Chloroflexus aurantiacus J-10-fl: one gene and its partner. The protein of the gene in region 2 binds, or shares a complex with, the protein of the main gene of each other region. Links are inferred from orthologs where the notes say so. Each region holds a gene or a part of one and is shown on either strand. Other genes may lie near its edges. The genes, in order: carA and carB.

The links.
Region 1: the proteins of carB (region 2) and carA are in contact, whole or in part, in a solved structure (PDB 1KEE), measured with the Escherichia coli proteins. The link is inferred for Chloroflexus aurantiacus J-10-fl from one-to-one orthologs.

The regions. Positions count from the first base shown.
Region 1 is NC_010175.1:1,178,267-1,186,946, forward strand. Bases 3,384-6,375 are described here. They hold carA (glutamine-hydrolyzing carbamoyl-phosphate synthase small subunit), read right to left. Parts: upstream 5,446-6,375; coding sequence 4,321-5,445; downstream 3,384-4,320. Other genes in these bases: CAUR_RS04525 (TRM11 family SAM-dependent methyltransferase), read right to left, coding at 3,384-4,212; CAUR_RS04535 (glycosyltransferase), read left to right, coding at 5,778-6,375. Also shown: CAUR_RS04505 (FKBP-type peptidyl-prolyl cis-trans isomerase), read left to right, coding at 1-519; menC (o-succinylbenzoate synthase), read left to right, coding at 519-1,628; CAUR_RS04515 (DUF4230 domain-containing protein), read left to right, coding at 1,644-2,306; CAUR_RS04520 (DUF4230 domain-containing protein), read left to right, coding at 2,325-2,978; more of CAUR_RS04525, read right to left, coding at 3,370-3,383; more of CAUR_RS04535, read left to right, coding at 6,376-6,887; CAUR_RS04540 (M20 family metallopeptidase), read left to right, coding at 6,942-8,288. UniProt on the Escherichia coli protein: Small subunit of the glutamine-dependent carbamoyl phosphate synthetase (CPSase).
Region 2 is NC_010175.1:2,428,433-2,437,998, reverse strand. Bases 3,884-7,761 are described here. They hold carB (carbamoyl-phosphate synthase large subunit), read right to left. Parts: upstream 7,378-7,761; coding sequence 4,084-7,377; downstream 3,884-4,083. Outside these bases: CAUR_RS09290 (ABC transporter ATP-binding protein), read left to right, coding at 1-1,176; CAUR_RS09285 (ABC transporter ATP-binding protein), read left to right, coding at 1,178-2,995; CAUR_RS09270 (response regulator), read right to left, coding at 8,234-8,608; CAUR_RS09265 (response regulator), read right to left, coding at 8,643-9,566. UniProt on the Escherichia coli protein: Large subunit of the glutamine-dependent carbamoyl phosphate synthetase (CPSase).

The DNA of each region.
Region 1 (8,680 bases), 1.2 Mb from region 2 along the record:
GGGATTGGCCTGATGCGGGTTGGTGGCAAGGCGCGGTTGATTATTCCGCCCCATCTCGGCTATGGAGCGATGGGGTATCCGCCGGTGATTCCACCGAACGCAACCCTGACCTTCGATGTTGAGCTGGTTGAGGTTTTGCCCGGCCCACCGGAAGCGCCGCAAGACCTGCCGGCTGATCGGTATACGACCAGTGCCAGTGGCCTGCAATACGCCGATCTAACAGTTGGTGATGGGGCAACCGCCATGGCCGGTCGCACTGTAACCGTCCACTACACCGGCTGGCTCACCGACGGCAGTATGTTCGATAGCTCGCTCAGCCGTGGGGAACCGTTTGTCTTTCCGCTCGGTGCCGGACGAGTCATTCGGGGCTGGGATGAAGGGGTTGCCGGTATGCGGGTTGGCGGGCGTCGTCAGTTAATTATTCCGGCGGCGTTGGCCTACGGCAATCGCGGGGCGGGTGGTGTGATCCCACCAGGAGCAACTCTGATCTTTGAAGTGGAGCTGTTGGAGGTGCGTTGATGCGGATTGAGGCCATCGAATTGCGACGGATCCGGTTGCCATACCGGGCACCCTTCGAGACGAGCGGCTGGCGGGAAGAGGCCAATCATTCGGTGATTGTGACCCTGCATAGCGAGGGGGTAGTGGGCTGGGGCGAAGCTCCGGTTGGCGTGGGGCCGTGGTACAACGAAGAGACCCAATCTACCGCCTGGGTGATGATGCGCGAGATTCTGGCCCCGATGCTGCTGGGGCGTGATCTGAGCCGGCCAGAGGAGGTGGATGCGATCTTTACCCGTGTGCGCGGCAACCGCATGGCACGGGCCGGTCTTGAGTTCGCCGCCTGGGATCTGTTCGGGCGCGCACAGGGCACGAGCCTGAGCACAATGCTCGGCGGCACCCGGCAACGGGTGGAAGTTGGTGTCAGTGTTGGTGTCCAGGAGTCGATAGAGGCGTTGCTTGATGTGGTCGCCGGTTATGTCAATGCCGGTTACCAGCGGGTGAAACTCAAGATCAAACCGGGCTGGGATGTCGAGCCAACACGGGCTGTACGCGAGCGCTGGCCCGATCTGCGCTTGCAGGTTGATGCCAACAGCATCTACACCCTCGATCAGGCCGACCAGTTGGCCCGGCTCGACGAGTTTGATCTGTTGTTGATCGAGCAGCCCCTGGCGCATGACGACATCATCGATCACGCCAAACTTCAGCGGCTGCTCCGCACGCCGATTTGTCTCGATGAGAGCATTGTCTCGCCAGATCATGCCCGCTGGGCAATTGAGTTGGGTGCCTGCGGCGTAATCAATATCAAACCGTCGCGGGTTGGTGGTTTTACGGCAGCCCGGCGAATTCACGATCTGGCACAGGCCGCCGGCATCCCGGTCTGGTGCGGCGGCATGCTCGAAACCGGCATCGGGCGGGCTGCCAACGTCGGGCTGGCCAGTCTGCCCAACTTTAGCCTGCCCGGCGACATCAGCGCGAATGATCGCTACTTCCACCAGGACATTGTGACCAACCCGTTTACGCTCAACCCCGACAGTACACTCAGCGTCCCAACCGGGCCAGGGAGTGGGGCTGAGGTCGATCTGGAACGTCTTGCGGCAGTCACGACCGATTATGTCATGCTGCGTGCGTAGCAGCATGTGGAATGCATGATGGAACAGCGCCCAATTCAATGGCTGGTGAGCGGCGTGGTGGCGCTCGTGATGATTGGTCTGCTCGTGTTCGTCAACAGCGGCTGGCGCACCCCGGCGCCAGTCGCGACGCCTGTCACAGCCGAGCCGTGGCCGACATCACCACCGACATTTACTCCATTGCCACCAACCCAGGCAGCGGTTGCCCCGACACTCATTCCGCTGCCCGATCTACGCCGGATCGATCCGTCAATCGAGCTGGCGATCAAATTTCCGGTCACAACCGTCACGACGGTGAGCGGAGCACAGAGCTTCTTTGGCCGTGATGAGATCACGCTGAAAGTGACCGCCGAGGTTCGCCTGGCCGTTGATCTAAGCCAGGCCCAGATTCGGCGTGATGGTAATACGCTACTGATCCGATTACCACGGGCCACCGTGTCCGGCGAACCAAATCCGATTGAGATCGAGGTGATCGGCGAGTCGCGTCGCTGGATCGGCAGTCAGATCACAGCGGCGCAGAATCAGGCCCTGGCCCAGGCCCGCGCCGACATCAAACAACGGGTTGCCGGTGATCAGGGATTGATCAGCATCGCCAGCGAAGTTGCCTACCGCCGCCTCGAACGCTGGCTGATCGATGATCTCGGCTTTAGTCGCGTCGTTATCGAACCGCTCACCCCGTAGCGTGAGGTGGATGCATCTATGCGCACGTTGAAACTGATCTGGAACGGGTTCGCCATTGCTGCGGTGCTCTTTCTGATCTGGAGTGTTATCCAGGCGTTTCAGAATCCATCTGCGCCGCAGGCCACCTCAACCACCACTGTGGGGCCGCAGATTATAGAGGCCGTGCGGCGCGTGAATAAGCAGATTTTCATCGAGCACTACGCCGGTGTGGAAATCCGCCATCTCGATGCGCCGGGTGGCTGGGCGACATTTTTGCGCAATCTGGGAGTGCGCCAGGAGTTTCTGGTGCTGATCCGGGGTCGGGTGCCCGCCGGTATCGATCTGAGTCAACTGCGCCCCGAAGATGTCTGGGTGAGCAGCGATGGCCGCCGGGTCCAGATCACCCTACCGCCGCCACAAGTCTTCACCGATCAGGTAAGCCTCGATCTGACTAATAGCCGGATCATCGAGAATACCGATTTCTGTCCCGGCTTCATCTGCCCGCGCACCGAACTCGAACAATTCTTTCAATCCGTTGATGCCGAGGCAAAGGCCGCACTGGTAGAAGCTGCTATCGAGTCGGGCATTTTGTCACAGGCCGCCCGTGATGCCGAAACCTACTACACCCAATTCCTCAACAGCCTGGGCATCGCCGAGGTGCGGGTCATCGTGCGCGGGTATAGTGCGCCGTAGATGCCTGTAAGTGATGGGAAGTTATTAGAACTTATTTCATAAAAGCTGTGCTTCGTGCTCCCAGACTGTTACCCAGGCGCATGAACGCTCGTCAATCACCAAAGACAGTTTATCCTGCTCCTGGCCTGTTGGCAAAGCGCAGCTCTGGTCGTGCCATCACGCACTGGATTGGTTGCCTTACCCGCGCGTCATGCGCGTGTCGCAGCGTTTGGCGTGCGGCAGCATGGCTGCCGCGCCAGCTGTGCTCATGATCCGGCGCGTGGCACATCGTTGACCCGGCTGGTCACGAGGATGCTGTGTGTGCTCGTCACGATCATGGAATCAGTCGGCAATGAATGAGATAGCTTCTCGTATTCTAAGATTAAAGAGATGACTTCTACCTTTCAGAACCTCACCCCTTCCCATCCCCCCGCCAGCGAAAGATCAGAATAAACTGGTGCATCTGATTTGCCACGAACGCATACGGGTAGCCAAACGGGTACAGTCGCTGACTCTGGTCGTGCCATATCCGGTAGCCACGATACTCAAGCCCCGGTACCTGGCGCAGGGCAATCACCAGATCGGCGTGGAGCATGTTGTGGTGCTCAGGAGTGGGTTGCAGGTCTTTGGCAAAGATCACCAGATACCCGCCGGGACGCAACACCTGGAGCGCAGCGGTGAGGATGGTGCATAGTTCACCGATAAACTCGTGGTATGGCAGATTGCCCAAATCCGCCGCTGATGTTGTGAACGGCGTGGGATTGGGCCGACCGCGTTTACGCCGCTCGCCGGTTTTCGGGCGCGCCATCATGGCCGCATATGGCGGATCGGTCAGAATCAGATCAAACGGTCGTTCCCGCACCTCCGGCAGTTCGAGCAGATTACGGGCATCGCCAACCACATAGGTTTGCGGCGCGATCTGTAGCTCAGCACAAACCGCCTGGTAGATGGTTGCATATTCGGCTGAAAGATCGATACCGACTGCCGTGCGCCCCTCCAGCGAACTGGCGATCAGCGTACCACCAACCCCGGCAAACGGATCGAGCACGTGACCATGCTGGCGGGTGAAGAAGCGGATGAGTTCGGCCATAAGTTGGGGCGGTTTGGGTGAGGGGTGCTGACGACGGAGATGGTGGGCAAAGCTCTCCGGCCCACGGGTTGGATACGCAGTGCTGATGACAGAACGCAGCGCATACGTCCACTCCCGCGCATCGAGGTCGTTGAGCCGGTTACGGGGATCGTGTTCGCTGCTCATGGCGTTCTGCTCTACATCTGCACGGTGTCTTGATTCGGTCTGGCGCAGGCATGGGTAACGCAGAAGGTGGCCGTCTCTCCCCCGGCCACCTTCCCGGCCTGCTTCCGCCTACGAACGGCGGGCAGCCATTGCCTCGGCAAAGCGGGCAAAGAGATAGGTTGCATCGTGTGGCCCTGGCCCTGCTTCGGGGTGGTACTGCACACTGAAGCACTGCAATTCAGGATAATCAAAACCCTCCAGGGTCTGATCATTCAGGTTGATATGGGTCAAAACAACACCTGCCGGCAACGAGTCCGGATCGACGGCAAACCCATGATTCTGCGAGGTGATCTCAACCCGACCGGTGGGCAGATAGCGCACCGGATGGTTGGCACCGTGGTGGCCGAACGGCAACTTGTAGGTGCGCCCGCCGAGGGCCAGCCCCATCAATTGATGGCCGAGACAGATGCCAAAGATCGGGAGTTTACCGAGCAGCGAGCGCAGCGTGGCCACAGCATAGGTCGCCGCTGCCGGATCGCCCGGCCCATTCGAGAAGAAGATACCGTCGGGTTGGAGGGCCAGCGCATCTTCGGGTGGAGTTGTGGCCGGTACCACCGTCACCCGACAGCCATGATCGACCAGACGGCGCAAAATGGTGCGCTTGAGGCCGAAGTCGTAAGCAACAACGTGGAAGCGCAGTTCTTGCGCCGGGCCGTTCGGGTAGGGCGGGGTAAACGGCACACTGTTGGTTGCCCAATGGTACGGTTCGGGACAGGTCACCACTTGCGTTAAATCCAACCCTTCCATCGGCGGCGCGGCCCGACATTTCGCGAGTAACGACTCTATCGACTCGCCGGTTGTGGAGATAATGCCGCGCATCGCCCCGGCGGTACGGATATGGCGAGTGAGGGCACGGGTATCAACATCGCTAATCGCCACGATCCCATAGTCGCGCAGCAGTTGAGAGAGACTGCCACGCGCACGCCATGAGCTGTAGTGTTCGCTGTAGCTACGCACAATAAAACCGGCAACCTGCGGCTGGATCGACTCCGGGTCAAAATCGTTGACGCCGGTGTTCCCAATGTGCGGTGCTGTCATCGTGACCAGTTGACCGCAGTACGAGGGATCGGTCAAAATCTCTTGATAGCCGGTCATGCCGGTGTGAAAAACAACCTCACCAACACGCTCACCCGGGGCACCGAACGACCGCCCGGGAAAGACGCGACCATCTTCTAAGACAAGCACTGCATCCATTGTCTGTTGTACTCTCATTGTGAGACGCGGCGTAGTTCTTGCCGCCCATCCAACTATTTGGCGTATTGTAACATAGAAGTTACGTTGTTCGTTGGATCGTTGCCATTCGTAAAGAGCGTTATGTCTTGTACACAGTGTGACGGTATTTCACCACAGAGACACGGAGTACACAGAGAATATTGCATCTATACCTCTGTGGTAAACTCACCAATCCGTGCTCTTGCGGTAGACCCATACCCTGGTGGTAAACCACAGAGACACGGAGTACACAGAGCATTCCAGCCTCTGTGGTGATACACAAACAGGCAGTCGAAGCTGGTAAGATACACACCATGCATATCGTGCAATTCTACAAAGACTACCCACCGATCCAGGGTGGCATTGAACATCATCTCCAGTCGTTGAGCGAAGCACTGGCTGCACGTGGTCATCGAGTAACGGTCGTCTTTGCCGCACCGGGGCGGCGCGGCTGGCGGACACAGCGCAACGGTGTCGATCTGGTGGCAACCCCACGCCAGCTAACCCTGGCCCGTGCGCCGATCAGCCTCCCCCTCCTCTGGCAGGTACCGCGCCTGCACCCCGATCTGATCCATTTTCACCACCCCTACCCGTTTGGCGATCTGGCCCTCCTGACCGTGCAATCGCCGCTGGTCGTCACCTACCACAGCGATATTGTGCGGCAACGGGTGCTGGGAACGCTGACCGCCCCTCTGATCGAGCGTACCCTGCGCCGGGCGGCCCGGATTATTGCCACCAGCCCGTCGCTGGTACATTCATCGCCATGGCTTCAGCGTCACCGCGAGCGTGTGCGGGTGGTGCCCTTCGGTATCCCACCGCTGCCATTGCCCGATCCACACCTGGTAGCGACCCTTCGCCAACGCTTTCCCGGCCCCAATGCCTTGTTCGTAGGACGCCTGCGCTACTACAAGGGTGTAGACCGCCTGATCCGTGCCCTGGCCCTGCTACCCTTCGGGCACGCGATTATTGCCGGCGGCGATGCCACGGTACGCGGTGCTGATCTCATCCGCCTGGCCACAGAATTGGGCATTCACCATCGCGTGCATGTGTTGGGAGAGGTTGATCAGGCGACGTTACGTGCTCTCTACGCGCTGGCCGATGTGCTGGTATTGCCTTCAGTAGCGCGCAGTGAGGCGTTTGGGATCGTGCAAATCGAGGCGCAACTGGCCGGCTTACCGGTCATCTGTACCGAACTGGGCACCGGAACCAGCTACGTGACGGCGCACCGGCGCACCGGCCTGGTAGTGCCGCCAGACGATCCACCAGCACTGGCCGCAGCGCTGACCGAACTCTGGTGTAACCCGGAGCGGGCGCGGGCGTTCGGACTGGCCGGACGCGAACGCGCCGTCACCGAATTTCAGTTCGCAGATATGGTAACGCGCATCGAGCAGGTATATGCCGAGGCGCTGACAGTATCACCCTGAAATGACAGTGCTATAATGACTGCCTGAACCGCTTTTGTACAATTGGAGCAGCTCATGGAACGTTTTGCAGCTTACGTGGAAAGCCAGCGCTCACGCTTTCTGGCTGAATTGGCCGACATTGTACGTATCCCCTCGGTGGCTGCCCAAAACCGTGGCATCGACGAGACGGCAAGCTTTGTCGAACAGCGCTTGCGTCGGTTAGGCGCCGAAACCCGCCTCTTGCAGGCTGACGGCGGCAACCCGATGGTCTACGCCACGATTGGTAACGGCTCACGCACCCTGCTCATCTACGACCACTACGATGTGCAGCCGGCTGAGCCGTTTGAGTTGTGGCAGAGTCCGCCCTTTGAATTGACCGAACGTGACGGTAAGCTCTACGGACGTGGTGTTGCCGACAACAAGGGCAACCTGATGCTGCGCATTCAGGCGATTGAGGCGTGGCTGGCGACTGAGGGTGAACTGCCGATCCGCATTATCTTCGCCGTTGAAGGCGAAGAAGAGGTCAGTTCGCGCACCCTACCGGCGGTCTGTCGCGAATATGCCGACCTCCTCCGCGCCGATGGCTGTCTCTGGGAGACAGGCGGGGTTGACATCAACGAACGACCGGTCGTAACCTGTGGCGCCAAAGGTATTCAATACGTCGAACTGGTGGCCCGTGGCGCCAGCTACGATCTCCACTCCTCGTATGCGACCTTTGTGCCAAACCCGGCCTGGCGACTGACCTGGGCACTCAACACACTCAAAGGCCCTGATGGTCGGGTGCGCATCCCTGGCTTCTACGACCGTGTCCGGCCCCCCTCAGCCGCCGATCTGGCCGCTCTGACCACCATTCCAACCAATGACGAAGAATTATTGGCCGATTTTGGTCTGGATGAATTCCTTGATGGTCTGCGCGGTCTGGATCGTCTGCGCCGCCACCTGTTTGAACCAACCTGTACGATTTGTGGGTTGGTGAGTGGTTACACCGGTGAAGGCAGCAAAACCGTCCTGCCCAACGAAGCGCGCGCCAAGATCGACTTTCGCCTGGTACCGGATATGGAGCCGGCTGAAGTGTTGCACCAGTTGCGCCGGCATCTCGACGCCGAGGGCTTTGCGGACATCGAAATTATTGATTTGGGTGGGGAACATCCGGCTCGTGGGCCGCTCGATGCAGCGATTGTCCAGGCAGCGCTCGCCTCGGCCCGCGAGGTCTACGGCAGCGAACCCATCCTCTACCCCACCATGGCCGGTACCGGGCCGGTCTACCCACTGTGTACAGCATTGGGCACACCCGTCGCCAGTGGTGCCGGCTGCGGCTACCACGGCACGCGCGTCCACTCCCCGAACGAAAACATCCGGCTCGCCGACTACTGGCGTGCTATCCATTGGATGGGGAGTCTGATCCGACATTTCGCCGGGTAATGATCTCTGTCGCTCCAGGGGCGCACGTCTGTGCGTCCCTCCCTGCCAATGGTGAGAGCGTTTACCCGCTGTCGCATATTAAATCCGGCTTACCAGGAGTCATAGCACACGCTCTGGCGTCACCTGAATGCTACACTACGATGTGTAAGCACTAATCTGGAAGCGCGAGCCTCCGGCGCGCTCACCCCGGCGCCAACCCGCCGTACCGTCGTCCAGCGGCGTACCGCCCCCTTCACCAACCCCCGCCAGCGGGAGCCATCCGGCATCGTTGGTTCCCGCCCCCAGCGGGGGCGGGTGAGGGTGGGGCATTACTGCAACGCACGCACTGGGAGCGTGCGCCCCCGGCGCGCTCGCTACCTGCACCAACCCGCCGTACCGTCGTCTTGCGGCGT
Region 2 (9,566 bases):
GAAGAGACCATCAGCGGTATTGAAGTGGTGAAGGCCAGCGCTCGCGAGGCACTCGAACGCTCGAAATACCTCCGCAATGCCCAACGCTTCCGTGATCTATTTGTTGAACAGGGTCGGATCGAGGCCCGCTATTTACCGTTGTTGCTGTTTGGCATTGCCTTGGGTGCTCAATTCTTCCATGCCCTCTGGCTGTACAGTACAGGTGACATCGGTCTGGGGCAGGTGGTCGCGGTCATTGGCTTGATGAATGTGTTGCGTTTTCCAACGTTTATTTCCCTCTTCGCCTTTTCGGTCTTTCAGGCCGGATTGGCCGGTGCGCGACGTATTCTCGCCATCATCAACGCTGAAACCGATCTCGATGAGAACCCGGATGGCTATCGGGCACCGCTGCGTGGCGAAATCACCTTTGAGCATGTCAGCTTCAGTTTTGCTGCCAACCCTGGTGAAGAACCCCATCAGGTGCTCCACGACATCTCGTTCCATATTCCTGCCGGGCAGACAGTCGCCATCGTCGGCCAGACCGGCAGCGGGAAGAGTGCGCTTACCCAACTCGTTAACCGTACCTACGACGCTACTGCCGGACGGGTGTTGATTGACGGGGTTGATGTGCGTGACTGGAATCTCGATGCGCTGCGTTCGCAGATCGGAAAAATCGAGCAGGATATTTTTCTCTTCTCGCGCACTATCGCTGAGAATATTGCGTTCGGCGCACCAGAGGCCACACCGGAGCAAATCGAAGCAGCAGCACGGGCAGCACAGGCCCACGAGTTTATCAGTCGCATGCCGCATGGTTACCAGACAGTGATCGGCGAACGCGGCGTCACTTTGTCTGGTGGTCAGCGCCAGCGCATTGCCCTCGCCCGCGCCTTCCTTGCCAATCCCCGCATTCTCATTCTCGACGATAGCACCAGCGCGATTGATAGCGCGACTGAAGACGAGATTCAACGGGCGATTCGGCAGGCACAACAGGGCCGCACCGTACTGCTGATTACCCATCGCCTGGCCCAGATTCGGTGGGCCGATCAAATCCTTGTCCTCGACGGTGGGCGCCTGGTGGCATCCGGTACTCACGAAGAGCTGTTACGCACATCACCACACTATCGTCGTATCTTTGCGCGCTACGAACATACCGCCACGCTGACCGATCTTGTTCGTTCAACAGAAGGGGCTGCATAGTATGGGTTTTCTGTTTGATGGCCTCGACGCCGAGGGTTACGACCGCAAATACAGTGATCGTGAACTGGTGCGGCGTATTCTGCGCTATTTTCGCCCACAAGCGCCCCGCATCATCACCGCAGCGCTTATGATCAGTGCAACGGCGCTGATCGAGGCGCTGATCCCGATCTTTATCTCGCGCAGTATCGATGAGATACAGACGGCAACATCGCTGGATCGGGTGGGTATCCTGGCCGGTGCACTGGCTCTGATTGCCTGTCTCTCGTGGGTATTTAACCTGATCCGCCAGACGATGTCGGTACGGGCGATTGGTGAAGTGGTACTGGCAATGCGCCGCGATGCTGCCGATGCTGTCCTGGCCCGTGATCTGAGCTTCTACGATGAGTTTCCATCCGGGAAGATTGTCAGTCGGGTCAACTCTGATACCGCTGCGTTCGCACAGGTGATGACGTTGACGATGGATTTGCTCAGCCGGCTCTTGCTGGTCGTGGTGCTAATCGGTTATCTGGCCAGTGTAAGCTGGTCATTGACCCTGATATTGCTGGGACTGGCCCCATTGATCATCAGCGCAGCGCTGGCTTTTCGCGCCATTGCCCGCCGGGTCATCACCGCATCGCGCCGGGTCAATGCTGAAGTCAGCAACCACATTCAAGAGACGGTGAGTGGTATTGGCGTGGCCAAAACTTTTCGCCAGGAGCAAGCCGTCTACGCTGACTTCCTCGATGTGAATCAGAAGAGTCGACGGATCAATCTCCGCACGCGCTATACCTTTAGCAGCATCTTTCCGTTGCTCAATCTGCTGGCCGCAGTTGGGACAGCATTACTGGTCTATCTGGGTGGACAGGCAGTGTATGCCGGTGAACTCACCACCGGGAGCTGGTTCCTGTTCATTCAAGGTCTGCAAAGCTTCTGGTTTCCGCTGACCAGTATCGCTTCGTTCTGGAGCCAGTTTCAGCTCGGTCTGGCAGCCGGCGAGCGGGTCTTTGCCCTGATCGACGCTGAACCGCGAGTAGTGCAGGTTGACCGGCTTGATCCGGGACGTCTCCGTGGCGAGATCAGGTTTAGCGAGGTCGATTTTGCGTACAAGCCGGGTGAACCGGTATTGCGCCAGTTCAACCTGCATATCAAGCCGGGTGAACGGGTAGCACTGGTGGGCCACACCGGTTCGGGCAAGAGTAGCATTGCCAAGCTGATTGCTCGTTTCTACGAATTTCAAGGTGGTCAGATTCAGATCGATGGCTACGATATTCGTCGTCTCGATCTGAATGCCTACCGTAGTCAGCTTGGGATGGTGACCCAAATCCCCTTCTTGTTCGACGGTACGGTGCGCGAGAATATTCGTTACGGACGACCAGATGCTGACGATGAGGCGGTGATGGCTGCTGCACAGCGTGTCGGCAACGGCGACTGGCTGAGTAGCCTGCCAGCCGGACTGGACACACCGGTAGGCGAGCGCGGCAGTGGCCTGAGTATGGGCCAACGACAACTGGTTGCCCTGGCGCGGGTCTTATTGCAAGACCCGGCGATTCTGATCCTCGATGAAGCGACGGCCAGCATTGACCCGCTCACCGAGGCATTGATCCAGGAGGGGCTTGACGAGGCAATGCGCGGACGTACCGCGATCATTATCGCTCACCGGCTAAGCACTGTGCGAGAGGTGGATCGGATCATCGTGCTCCGCCATGGCACCATTCTCGAACAGGGCACCCACGATCAGTTGCTGGCTGCCGGCGGGCATTATGCTGAGCTTTACAACACCTATTTTCGCCATCAGAGCCTCGAATATATTGAGGCCGCCGGGCGGAGGGATGCGGCGTAGTGCCGGTGGGGAGGAAGTAGAAGGTAGGAAATAGGAGATAGGAGATAGGAAATAGAAGTAGGGGCGGGTTCTAAACCCGCCCCTACACAACCCGCCCCTACGGATGGACGTGAATATTCCTGTTTAACATTGCCACACGAGAGACGCGGCAAGCGCGAGGTTGGCGGGATATTAGGTCTTGAGCGGAAGCCATTCAGCTCCACCCTCACCCGCCCCAGCGGGGGCGGGCTATGCATTACCCACATGTCACGCTGCATTAGGCCGGGCAGCAAGCGCTCTCCGTGGCGCAGGCTTCCAGCCTGCGTGCAGGCATTCCTCTCCACTGCTGTCAGGTGCTGACCGTGGCCGATGGTGTGCAGGCACGAACCTGGTGCAACAATACGTCTACGCGCAGGTATCGCATACATGCCTGACCGACTCGATGATCGGCACGAGCACATCCAGTACCTCCGTGACCAGGATGGGGAACGGTATGCCACGCGCCGGATGGTGAGCACGGCTGGCGCGGCAGCATGGCTGCCGCACGCCATACGAGGGCAATCCGGGCTGGAAGCGGTATCCTTGCCGGTGTGCGGAATGGGAACGAGATACAGCTATTTGTTCGTGCTATGACCATCCGGGGCACCGCTCCACCACGCGCCGGATCGTGAGCACGGCTGGCGCGGCAGCATGGCTGCCGCACGCCAAACTGCGCGACACGCACATGATGCGCGTGTAAGGCAACCCATTCAGCACGTGCTGGCACGGCTGGAGCGGCGCACTGCCACCGTGCCAGTCGTCCACAACAGCACCCATGGCGATCATACCCGCTGATACGCACGTGGTTGACACCAGTTGTGGGTAATGCATAGAGCGGGGCGGGTGAGGGTGGGGGCGTGTCGCATACCACCACTGGATGCAGCACCACCATGACACCCTCGCCACCCTTCACGCTGGCAAAGTACGCAAACCAGTTCGTGCACCTGTGCCGACTCACCAGCAATACGCCGGGAACACACCGACAGCGCACCAGCACGGGTCTGACCACCTGAACGAGGCACAGTGTCGGTCAGGATTTGATACTGCTCGTTTAACTGACCCCTACCAGATTATTCGTCTACCACCAGCGCCGACCGTTCCTGCAATGACTGGAGCGTCCATTGCCCGGCCCGCAACGCCTGAATAGCCTGCACAGCCGCCGCCGCCCCAGAGAGTGTCGTGAGCGTCGGCACGCCGTAGGTGATCGCTGCCCGCCGGATCGCCGCCTCGTCGAAGAAGCTTACTTTGCCGAGCGGGGTGTTGACGATCAGCGCAATTTCGCCATTCTTGATGTAATCGACCGCATTTGGCCGTCCCTCATTCACCTTGTAGATCGGTGTGACCTTCAGGCCGTGCTGTTGAAGGTACGCAGCAGTACCACTGGTTGCCAGCAAATTGAAGCCGAGTGCGGCCAGTTCGCGGGCAATCGGTAGCAATGTCGCCTTATCACGGTCATTGACACTCAAGAAAGCGTTACCGCTCGTCGGCAGGTGGCTACCACAGGCCATCTGGGCTTTGGCGAATGCCTCCCCGAAGGTCGCCCCGCTGCCCATCCCTTCACCGGTCGACTTCATCTCAGGGCCGAGCAGTGTGTCAACGCCACTAAACCGCGACCACGGCAGCACCACCTCTTTGACATGAAAGCGTTGCTCACTGCTGACGTCCAGGCGATAGCGGGGTGAATCAGGCAGGACGGGATGCGTAACATACACCTGATCCTGATCAACCTTAAGCCGGGCACCGGCTGCACACTGCACGGCCAGTTGCACCCACGGCACACCGGTAGCCTTGGCGACGAAGGGCACAGTGCGCGATGCACGCGGATTGACTTCCAGAACGTAGACAACCCCGTCTTTCATCGCGTACTGGATGTTCATCAGCCCGACCACACCCAGCGCCTGCGCCAGCCGTTCCGTGTAATGCCGCATGGTCACGACGTGTTCTTCCGCCACCATGTATGTGGGGATCACACAGGCACTGTCACCGGAATGGACACCGGCCAGCTCAATCTGTTCCATGATGCCGGCAATCACGACCGTATGACCATCACACACGGCATCAACATCCATCTCGAAGGCATCCTCAAGAAAACGGTCGATGAGGACGGGATGTTCCGGCGAGGCAGCGACAGCCTCGCGCATGTAGCGTTCGAGTGCGGCATCGTCGTAGACGATTGCCATTGCCCGTCCGCCGAGCACATAGCTCGGACGTACTACGACCGGATACCCAATCCGACGGGCGACGGTCAATGCCTCTTCCCACGAGGTAGCACTGCCATGCTCAGGTGCGGGAATATTCAACTCCTTTAACAACGCCCCAAAGCGATCCCGATCCTCGGCCAGATCAATCGCTTCGGGTGCGGTACCCCAGATGGGTACACCAACTGCTTCGAGTGCCCGCGCCAGTTTGAGCGGTGTCTGACCACCGAACTGGATGATGACGCCGTCGGGACGTTCAACATCGACTACGTTAAGCACATCCTCCAGCGTGAGCGGCTCGAAATAGAGCCGATCTGCTGTGTCGTAGTCGGTGGAAACGGTCTCCGGGTTGCAGTTGACCATAATGGTCTCATAGCCAAGGGCACGCAGACCAAAGACGGCGTGACTACAACAGTAGTCGAACTCGATCCCCTGGCCGATCCGATTGGGGCCGGAGCCGAGAATGATCACCTTTTTGCGATCAGTCGGTTCGGCCTCGTCTTCACTCTCATACGATGAGTAGAGATAGGGGGTAAAGGCCGGAAATTCAGCAGCGCAGGTATCTACCCGGTGATAGGTAGGCCGGATGCCCAACTCTAGCCGGCGTTGGCGAACAGCCAACTCGGCAGACCAGCGCTGCGGGCCGGCAGGCACGCGCAGGAGATGAGCCAGTTGCGCATCGCTGAATCCCATCCGTTTGGCCTGACGGAGCAGATCGGGCGGGATGGTTGCCAGATCGAACGCCCGCAAACGTCCTTCCAGATTAACAATCTGTTCGAGCTGACGGATAAACCACGGATCGATTTTAGTCAGATTGCTAATTTGCTCAACCGACATCCCACTCTGCAAGGCGTAGCGGATGTAAAACATGCGATCAGGATGCGGGGTAATCAACCGTTCGCGCAGCCGTTCCGGCTCAATCGCATCGCGACCATCTGCTCCCCAGCCGGCACGTCCCTGTTCGAGCGAACGCCAGGCTTTCTGGAACGCTTCAGCGAAGGTACGCCCAATTGCCATCACTTCACCGACCGATTTCATCGACGTGGTGAGGGTCTGATCGGCCTGGGGGAACTTCTCGAACGTAAACCGCGGAATCTTCACCACCACATAGTCGAGGGTCGGTTCAAACGACGCCGGTGTCTCGCGGGTGATGTCATTGGGCAGCTCATCAAGGGTATAGCCAACGGCCAGCTTGGCCGCGATCTTGGCGATGGGGAACCCGGTCGCTTTCGAGGCCAGTGCCGACGAGCGAGACACACGAGGGTTCATCTCAATCACGTAAATACGCCCATCGGTTGGCGACACAGCAAATTGCACATTCGAGCCACCGGTTTCCACACCAACCGCCCGCAGCACCGCCAGCCCCATATCGCGCATGCGCTGATACTCGCGGTCGGTGAGCGTCATCGCCGGCGCAACGGTAATGCTATCACCGGTATGGACACCCATCGGGTCGATGTTCTCAATGGAACAGATGATTACGCCGTTATCGTTCCGGTCGCGCATCACCTCCAGCTCAAACTCTTTCCAGCCCAGCACGCTCTCTTCAACCAAGACCTGTGATACCGGAGAGGCATCGAGTCCGCGTTCAACAATGGTGCGGAACTCCTCCATATTGTAGGCAATGCCACCACCTTCACCACCCAGCGTAAACGATGGGCGAATAATGGCCGGAAAACCGGTTTGCGCCACAATGGCTAACGCTTCCTCAAGCGTGGTCGCCGTCCCTGAACGTGGCACCTGTAACCCAATCTCGATCATTTTGTCCTTGAAGCGTTGCCGATCTTCGGCGATACGTACCGCTTCAACAGAGGCGCCAATCAGTTCTACGCCATACTTCTCCAGGATACCGGCCTCGTGGAGAGCCACTGCCAGATTCAGCGCCGTCTGCCCACCAACAGTAGGCAGAATCGCATCTGGTCGTTCACGGGCGATGATCCGCTCGAGGCTGGGAACAGTTAGAGGTTCAATATACGTTGCATCGGCCAGGCCGGGATCGGTCATGATTGTAGCCGGATTCGAGTTGACCAGGACGACACGATACCCTTCTTCACGTAACGCCTTACAAGCCTGGGTGCCGGAATAGTCGAACTCACAGGCCTGACCAATCACAATTGGGCCAGAGCCGATGATCAGGATGGTATGTAAATCGGTGCGCTTTGGCATCTTCTCTCAAACTCCTCCGCGGTGGACACATGCGCGCGCCCCGGCGACGCTGACTGATTATACAGCAGATCGACGGGTATGGTAGCACAATGGCGAAAAGGGTGACAAAGCAACACAAACATCGTCATCAGACGATCCAGCTTGCGATAATTCATTGTGCGATGTAGCACATGCTTTATTGAGGGGTGCGATTACGTTTCAGAGCAGATACCATTGCCAGACAGGGTTTCCTGTGTCGCAGAGTTTGGAGTGCGGCAGCGTGGCTGCCGCGCCAGCCGTGCTCACGATCAGGCGCGGAACACAGAGGCACTATGCGTACAGAGCAGGTCCATCAGGCTGAACCATCCGTGATGAGCTTGCGCGTGAGCGGTGACGCGGATCGGGGAGCAGTGGTACAGATGTCGGACAAGCGAGAGAATGGTTGTTGGAAGGCTTCTCCAATGACCCGTAAAAATAAATACAGGTAGCACATTGGATTGTGTTCCCTGTATTCCTCATAAGATATGGCGGGCAGGGTGGGATTCGAACCCACGACAGCGTTGCCGCTGTACGGCATTTCCAGTGCCGCGCACTAGACCAACTATGCGACCTGCCCTTTTCGGTGAGACAGACCCTGTTCGAGCGGAGCATTGCAGGTGTATTGATGATTATTGGCTGCCTGATCCGTCGCAGCGGGTCTCATGCATTTCACTTAGATACCATAGCATCCGGTATTTGTCAACTTGTGCGATGTGATGATAGTGCGATAATGGCGCCCCCATCGTACAGGAAACGGGGCGACCACGATATACCTCTGTGCCCGCCGTGCCTCTGTGGTGAACCCATATACGGCAACCACAGGCAAGCATACCAGCCGCTAGTCTACCCGCCGTGCAAGTAATGCATCTACCTTTTCACGGAAGCGATTGAAATCAATCGGCTTGGTCTCGAAATCATCACAACCTGCAACCAACGACCGTATCCGATCTTCATTCATCGCGTATGCCGTGAGGGCCAGGACAGGGATGTGCCTGGTTGCCGGTTGCGACTTAATACGGTGAGTTGCCTGCCAGCCATTGAGCACTGGTAGACCCATATCCATGATGATCAAGTCAGGTTGTTCACTACGTGCCAGGGCAACACCCTGCGCCCCATCAATTGCCAGAATTGGCTGATGTCCCATGAGTTCAACGATACGTGCGATCAAGTCCCGGTTATTGCTATCATCTTCGACGATCAGAATCTTTGCCATAGGTGTACCCGGTAGCACCGTGATAGTAAGGGGATTATCCCGAAATAGTACTATCAGCAGAAGTTGAGCGAGCGTGCGTCAACATGTTGCGAATATGCGTAATAAGCGTCTCTATATCCAATTCAGCCTTATACTGAATAGCATCCGCGCTTGCTGCCAGTTGCTGCCGTTCAGCGGTAGACAAGTCACGCGCAGTCATCAAGATCACCGGAATAGTCTGACCAACCGGATCAGCGCGCAACTGAGCAAGGAATTGCAAACCATCGAGTTTCGGTAACATGTAGTCTAACAGAATTAATCCTGGTGGTCGAGCCAGAGCTGCGGCAAGACCAGCCTCGCCATCAAAGGTTACTTCAACCGACCAGCCAGCAGTGCGTAACGTTCGTTCCAGCAGTTCAGCCAACCTCTGATCGTCTTCAACCAGCAGGATATGGTCAGTAGAGGATGTAGATTGGGGTCGACAATAGCGTTTAACCACCTCCAGGAGCGTTTCAAGTGCGACCGGTTTAACGAGATACTCGGCAATGGGAAAGGTAATACTGCGCCGTGATTGCTCATCGATAGTCAATACAACTATCGGAACGTTGGTTAGTTCAGGATTGTCGCGCAGGCGGGCCAGAACTTCCAGCCCATGGAGATCGGGTAGTTTGAGATCGAGAACAATCAGGTCGGGAACAAGATCGGTTGCCAGACGCAAGCCTTCTGCACCGGTTGTCGCTGTCACAACATACGCCTCACCTGCCGCCATGAGACGCTGAATCATCGTTCCGACTGTCGGATCATCATCAATGACGAGAATGATGGCATTACTCACCGGCATCACCGGTACCGATGCGTCAATGGCAACCGGTTGTTCACTTGTCATTTGAGAAGGCAGTTCATCTAAATCCAATGTAGACGTTGTTAGAGGATCGCCAGGGATTTCAGGAATTTCCATCGTAAAAGTTGAACCAACCCC